Linked DNA regions of Parazoarcus communis. The protein of the gene in region 1 interacts with the protein of each later gene in a pairwise test. Links are inferred from orthologs where the notes say so. Each region holds a gene or a part of one and is shown on either strand. Other genes may lie near its edges. The genes, in order: ligA and leuS.

The links.
Region 2: the proteins of ligA (region 1) and leuS interact in binary tests that used the Escherichia coli proteins (3 or more experiments, as listed by UniProt). The link is inferred for Parazoarcus communis from one-to-one orthologs.

What each region holds. Positions count from the first base shown.
Region 1 is NZ_CP022188.1:3,841,405-3,844,721, forward strand. Bases 244-3,243 are described here. They hold ligA (NAD-dependent DNA ligase LigA), read right to left. Parts: upstream 2,776-3,243; coding sequence 712-2,775; downstream 244-711. Other genes in these bases: galU (UTP--glucose-1-phosphate uridylyltransferase GalU), read right to left, coding at 244-646; CEW87_RS17560 (cell division protein ZipA C-terminal FtsZ-binding domain-containing protein), read right to left, coding at 2,775-3,243. Outside these bases: more of galU, read right to left, coding at 1-243; more of CEW87_RS17560, read right to left, coding at 3,244-3,317. UniProt on the Escherichia coli protein: DNA ligase that catalyzes the formation of phosphodiester linkages between 5'-phosphoryl and 3'-hydroxyl groups in double-stranded DNA using NAD as a coenzyme and as the energy source for the reaction.
Region 2 is NZ_CP022188.1:2,629,259-2,632,722, forward strand. The notes cover bases 310-3,456. They hold leuS (leucine--tRNA ligase), read right to left. Parts: upstream 3,132-3,456; coding sequence 510-3,131; downstream 310-509. Other genes in these bases: lptE (LPS assembly lipoprotein LptE), read right to left, coding at 310-499; CEW87_RS12095 (hypothetical protein), read right to left, coding at 3,379-3,456. Also shown: more of lptE, read right to left, coding at 1-309; more of CEW87_RS12095, read right to left, coding at 3,457-3,464.

The DNA.
Region 1 (3,317 bases):
TACGCGGTGTCAGGATGTAGCGCCCAACCACTGCCTGCGTGGTCGGCGCATCTGCGGGCTTCGGCTTCTCGATGATGCCGGTAACGCGCTGCACGTCGCCGTTCTGATTCTCTGTGCTGACGATACCGTACTGGCGGGTTTCCTCGCGCGGCACGTTCATGGTTCCGAGCACTGAGCACCGATGGTAGTTGTAGACACCAACCATCTGCTGCATCACCGAAGAGGAGCCCGGATTGTCGAGCAGGTCATCGGCGAGGATGACCGCAAAAGCCTCATCGCTGACGACATGGCTTGCGCACAGCACCGCATGCCCAAGGCCGAGCGCTTCGGACTGGCGGATGTAGATGCAGTTGACGCCTTTAGGCACGGTCTTCTTGACGATCTCGAGCAGCTCGTTCTTGCCGCGTGCCTCGAGCTCGGTTTCCAGTTCATACGCCTTGTCGAAGTGATCCTCGATCGAGCGCTTGGTGCGGCCCGTGATGAAGATCATGTCGGTAATACCCGCCGCCACTGCCTCTTCGACCGCGTACTGGATCAGGGGCTTGTCGACGATCGGCAGCATTTCCTTCGGACTCGCCTTGGTGGCGGGCAAGAAACGGGTGCCCATGCCGGCGACGGGAAATACGGCCTTGGTGACTTTCTTCATGTATTCGACTCCTCGGTGTTGCTGTTCTGTAACGTTGAGAATGCTTGATCGTGTCCGTGGAAGACCTAGCCAGCACTGGCCAGCAACGAGAGCAGGCCGGCCTCGTCGACAATGTCGATACCCAGCGACTCCGCCTTCGCCAGCTTCGAGCCTGCATCCGCACCGGCAACCAGATAATCCGTCTTCTTTGAGACGGAACCTGTCACCTTGCCGCCCTTGGCCTCGATCAGCGCCTTTGCCTCATCGCGACTCATCGTCGGCAAGCTGCCTGTCAGTACAAAGGTCTTGCCCGCCATTGCGCCAGAAGGGACGGGTGCGGGCTCACCCTCAGCCCACTCGACCCCCGCAGCGCGCAACTGCTCGATGATTTCGCGGTTATGCGCTTCGGCAAAGAAATCGACAATGCATTTCGCGACAATCGGACCGACGTCGGGCACCTGCTGCAGGCGCGTCTCGTCAGCCGCCATCACCGCATCCAGATTGCCGAAATGCAGCGCAAGGTCGCGCGCGGTGGCCTCGCCGACGTTGCGGATGCCAAGCGCGAAGATGAATCTTCCCAGTGTTGTGTGACGGCTCTTCTCGATCGCCGCCAGAAGGTTTTGCGCAGACTTCTCGCCCATGCGTTCGAGATTGGCCAGCGCAAGAATGCCGAGGCGATAGATGTCGACCGGGGTCTTGATGATCGCGCCATCGACAAGCTGTTCGACCAGCTTGTCGCCCAGTCCCTCGATATCCATTGCACGGCGACCCGCAAAATGCAGCAGCGCCTGCTTGCGCTGTGCCGGGCAGTAGAGCCCGCCAGTACATCGTGCAACGGCCTCGTCTTCGCCCCTGACCACATGCGAGCCGCACACCGGACAGCACGGCAGGCCGTCACGCTGAGGCAGGCTCTCAAGCAGGTTGAAGCGCGGCAGATCCTGCTCACGACGCTCGGTCACCGGCGCGACGATTTCGGGAATGACATCGCCCGCACGGCGCACGATGACCCAGTCGCCGAGTCGAACATCCTTGCGATCGATCTCATCCTGATTGTGCAGGGTGGCGTTGGTCACCGTCACCCCGCCGACGAACACGGGTTCGAGCCGGGCGACGGGCGTCACCGCCCCTGTACGTCCCACCTGTACTTCGATACCACGCAAACGCGTCACGGCTTCCTGCGCCGGATACTTGTGTGCGACAGCCCAGCGCGGCTCGCGCGTCACGAAGCCAAGCTGGCGCTGCAGGGCAAGCGAATTGACCTTGTAGACGACGCCGTCGATATCGAAGGCAAGACTGTCACGCAACGCGCCGACCCGGGTGTGAAAGCCTGCCAGGCCAACACCACCTGCAACCACGTCACGATGCTTGCACACCGGAAAACCGAAAGCCTCCAATGCATCGAGCATGCCGGCATGCGTTGCCGGCATGCTCCACCCCACGGTTTCACCCAGGCCGTAGGCGAAAAACGACAGGGGGCGACGTGCTGCAATACCCGGATCGAGCTGGCGGATGCTGCCGGCTGCGGCATTGCGCGGATTGACGAAGACTTTTTCGCCCGCTGCGGATTGACGCGCATTGAGCGCTTCGAAGTCATCGCGGCGCATGTAGACCTCGCCGCGCACTTCCAGCACCGGCGGCACATCACCGCGCAAACGCAGCGGAATCGCCCTCACCGTGCGCACGTTGCTGGTGACATCCTCGCCATTCTCGCCGTCACCGCGGGTTGCAGCCTGAACCAGCACCCCATCCTCGTAGCGCAGGCTCATGGCGAGGCCGTCAAACTTGAGCTCAGTTGCGTACTCCACGTCCGGGTCGCTTTCGTCGAGACCGAGCTCTCGGCGCACCCTCGCATCGAAGGCATGCGCCCCGCTCTCTTCGGTGTCCGTCTCGGTGCGGATAGACAGCATCGGGATGCGGTGCCTGACGGCGGGAAACTGCGCCAGTGGCTTGCCGCCAACCCGCCGTGTCGGCGAGTCCGGGCTTGCAAGCTCAGGAAACGTCTTTTCGATGCCCTCCAGCTCCTGGAACAGGCAGTCGTACTCGGCATCGGGAATGGTCGGCGCGTCGAGCACATAGTAGGCGTGCTCGTGCCGGGCCAGTTCGGCGCGCAGCCAGGCTGCGCGCTCGATCGTCTTGCTGTCAGCCGGCATCATGCAGAAAACAGTCGCCTGGCCAGTGACCCGCCGGCCGGAATACGCTGCTCGGCCATGTGTTCCTGAAACTGCTGGATCTGCGCACGGATCAGGGCCGCGGCCTCCGGCCCGAAGGGCGCACGATTGTCATCGACCACGACGCCGCCAAGCGTGCTGCCGAGGTGGCCGGCAAACTGCATCATGCGTTCGAACACCGCACCACCGTTGGCCACCCTCGGCACATCGATCACCAGCGTGACGCCGTTGGTCTGAAGGCTGCGCATGCCTTCGGATGTAAACAGGGTCGGCTCGAGGTTGCACAGGGTAAACACGGTGTTCCCGTCCTCGTCGCAGGCGTGGAAACTGCCATCGCCACGCAACACCAGCCCCTCGGCTTCGGCCAGTCCGCGAATCTTGGTACCGTGGAAGGGCTGGCCATTGGCGGAAACAACGTTTATCCCGATCTGCACATCGACATCCGCGCAGAAGCGGTCGAGTTCTGTCGCGTTGCCGAGCACCTCGCTGCGTGCCGGCAGGCCGGCCGGCACTGCAAGGAACTG
Region 2 (3,464 bases), 1.2 Mb from region 1 along the record:
AGGCCGCCAGGCGGCGCATGATCTGCTGCACGAGGTCGGCCTGCATGTCGCGATAGAGCAGCGCTTCTTCCTGCTCCTTGCCTAGCACCTCTTCATCGTCGAAGGTGTACTCGCGCTGTCCCGAGATGTTCGTTGGCGGGATCAGCTCGACGTTCTTGTTGTCGATGAGGCGGAAACGGATGCGCTGGGTGAGCTGGTACTCGCGCACCGTACCGGAGCTCGTGAGGCTGAGGATTTCCCGGCCACGCTCGTTTGCAAGAATCTGAAGTCTGGCCTCCGCCTTGCCTGCATTTTCGGTGACCGTTGTGGTACCGCTGTTTTCCACCTTGCGGCGAATCGCCGAGCCAAGGTCGGAGAACTCGCTGACACTGACATGCAGGGTGGAGAAGGCAAGGGGTTGAGGCCCGCGCAGATGGAAGCCGCAGCCGGCAAGCATGGCCGAGGCTGCGAGTGCCGCGCCTGCTTTGAGCAGGCGGCGGCGGGCAGTATTGGAGTGCATGAGTGCGTCCTCAGACCACGATGTTGATCAGACGGCCGGGAACGACGACGACTTTCTTCGGCGGCTTCCCTTCCATGAACTTCTGTGCGGCTTCGGAAGCCAGTCCGAGCGCTTCGATCTCGGCCTTGCTGGCCTCTGCAGCAACCTTGATGCTGCCGCGCAGCTTGCCATTGACCTGCACCATCAGCTCGATTTCGTCCTGCTTGAGCGCGGCCTCGAGGGGCTCGGGCCAGCTTGAAGCGAGGATGTCTTCACCGAAGCCGCAGTCCGTCCACAGCGCATGTGCGATATGCGGGGTGATCGGCGACAGCAGGCGCAACAGGATGGAAAGCCCCTCTTCGGTCAGTTCGGCGTGGGCTGCGGCGTTGTCACGCGGCGCCTTTTCGAGCGCGTTGAGGATCTTCATTGCGGCCGACACCACGGTATTGAACTGGTGCTTGCCGAAGTCGTAGTTGGCCTGTTTCAGATGGGTGTGAATCTCGCGGCGCACGTCGGCAAGATCGGCCGGCAGCTTGCCTGCAGCCAGCTGGCGTGCAGCGGGCAGTGCAGCGCGCATCTCGCTGCCGAAGACATGGCCGAGGTTCCACACCCGGCGCAGGAAGCGCGACGCGCCCTCAACGCCGGAGTCGGACCATTCCAGCTGCTGATCGGGCGGGGCGGCGAACATGGTGAACAGACGTGCGGTATCCGCGCCGTACTGATCCACCAGCGCCTGGGGGTCGACACCGTTGTTCTTCGACTTCGCCATCTTCTCGACGCCGCCGATCACGACCGGCAGGCCGTCGCTGGTGAGCTTGGCGGCCACGATGCGACCGCGCTCGTCACGCTCGACAGTGACGTCAGCCGGGTTGATCCACTGCTTCTTGCCGCCGTCGAGGTCGCGGTAATAGGTTTCGGCAACCACCATGCCCTGCGTGAGCAGGTTGGCGAAGGGCTCGGACACATTGACCAGGCCGCAATCGCGCATGGCGCGGGTAAAAAAGCGCGAATACAGCAGGTGCAGGATGGCGTGCTCGATGCCGCCGATGTACTGGTCCACCGGGGCCCAGTAATTGACGCGCTCGTCGACCATTGCAGTGTTGCTGTCGGCACAGGCGTAGCGCAGGAAGTACCAGGACGACTCGACAAAAGTGTCCATGGTGTCGGTTTCGCGCTTGGCCGGCTTGCCGCACTTGGGACAGCTGCATTCGTAGAAGGACGCCATCTTGGCCAGCGGCGAACCGCGACCGGTCACCTCGACGTTCTCGGGCAGCACCACCGGCAACTGCTCGTCCGGCACTGGCACGTCGCCGCAGTCGTCGCAGTGGATCATCGGGATCGGGCAGCCCCAGTAGCGCTGGCGCGAAATGCCCCAGTCACGCAGGCGATACTGGATACGCTTACTGCCCAGTCCCTTGGCTTCGAGGTCGGCAGAGATCGCATCGACTGCATCCTGGAAGTGCAGTCCATCGTACTTGCCGGAATTGACCAGCCGGCCTTGTTCGGCGTAGGCGTCGATCCACGGTGAAACGGTCTGCTCGTAGGCGTCGCGGGTGGAGCGCACCACCATCGTGATCGGCAGTTTGTAGCGGGTGGCGAAGGCGAAGTCGCGCTCGTCGTGGGCGGGAACCGCCATCACAGCGCCCTCACCGTAGCCCATCAGCACGTAGTTGGCGACCCACACCGGCAGGTATTCGCCGGTGATCGGATGCACCACGCGCAGGCCGGTGGGCATGCCTTTCTTTTCCATCGTTGCCAGATCAGCTTCGGCGACGCCGCCGCGCTTGCATTCTTCGATGAAGGCAGCCAGTTCGGCGTTGCCTGCAGCCGCCTGGGTGGCGAGGGGGTGTTCGGCAGCGACGGCGACGTAGGTTGCGCCCATCAGCGTGTCGGCGCGGGTGGTGAACACCTTGAGTACGCCTGATGCGCCAACGGTCGAGAGGTCGTAGGGGAAGTGCACCTCGACCCCTTCCGAGCGGCCGATCCAGTTTTTCTGCATCAGCTTGACCTGCTCCGGCCAGCCGGACAGGCCATCCAGCGCTTCAAGCAGTTCGTCGGCGTAGGCGGTGATCTTCATGTAGTACATGGGGATCTCGCGCTTCTCGACGAGTGCGCCTGAGCGCCAGCCGCGGCCGTCGATGACCTGCTCGTTGGCGAGCACGGTGTCGTCGACCGGGTCCCAGTTCACCGTGCCAAGTCGTTTGTAGATCAGGCCTTTTTCGTAGAGGCGGGTGAACAGCCACTGCTCCCAGCGGTAGTACTCCGGCGTGCAGGTGGCGATCTCGCGTGACCAGTCGATGGCAAAGCCCAGGCGCTTGAGCTGGGTCTTCATGTAATCGATGTTGGCGTAGGTCCACTTCGCCGGCGGGACGTTGTTCTGGATGGCCGCGTTCTCGGCGGGCATGCCGAAGGCGTCCCAGCCCATGGGCTGGAGCACGTTGTAACCGCGCATGCGATGAAAGCGCGCCAGTACGTCGCCAATCGTGTAGTTGCGCACATGTCCCATGTGCAGCTTGCCCGACGGGTACGGGAACATCGACAGGCAGTAGTATTTGGGACGGCTGGCGTCTTCGGATACACGGAAGGCCGAGGTGGCGTCCCAGTGCTGCTGGGCGGCCGTTTCGACGGCGGCGGGCTGGTATTTGTCCTGCATGGGCGGGGTGCGTGCGCTCAAAGCGTTGAAAACGCGAAAGTATATCGCGAAGCCCGGTGTCGGCGCTCGGGCAGTCGGGCCTGAATGCCGATTCCGCTGCCGGTGTGGGGCTGGAGAACTGCTCTTTTCGGGGGTTCAGCAAAAAAATGGCACCCGGCGGAGGGGCCGGATGCCAAATCTCCGATGAAGGAGAGGGAGGGAGGCGGTGGGCGCTGCGCAGTGGTGGCAGCGGCCGAATTCGAATCGATCAGGCGGCTTTCTGGGGTTTGATGCCGGTCTGGCGCTGCCAGTTGGTGGACATCGCCTTGAGCATGTCTTCCATCGCGGTCAGGG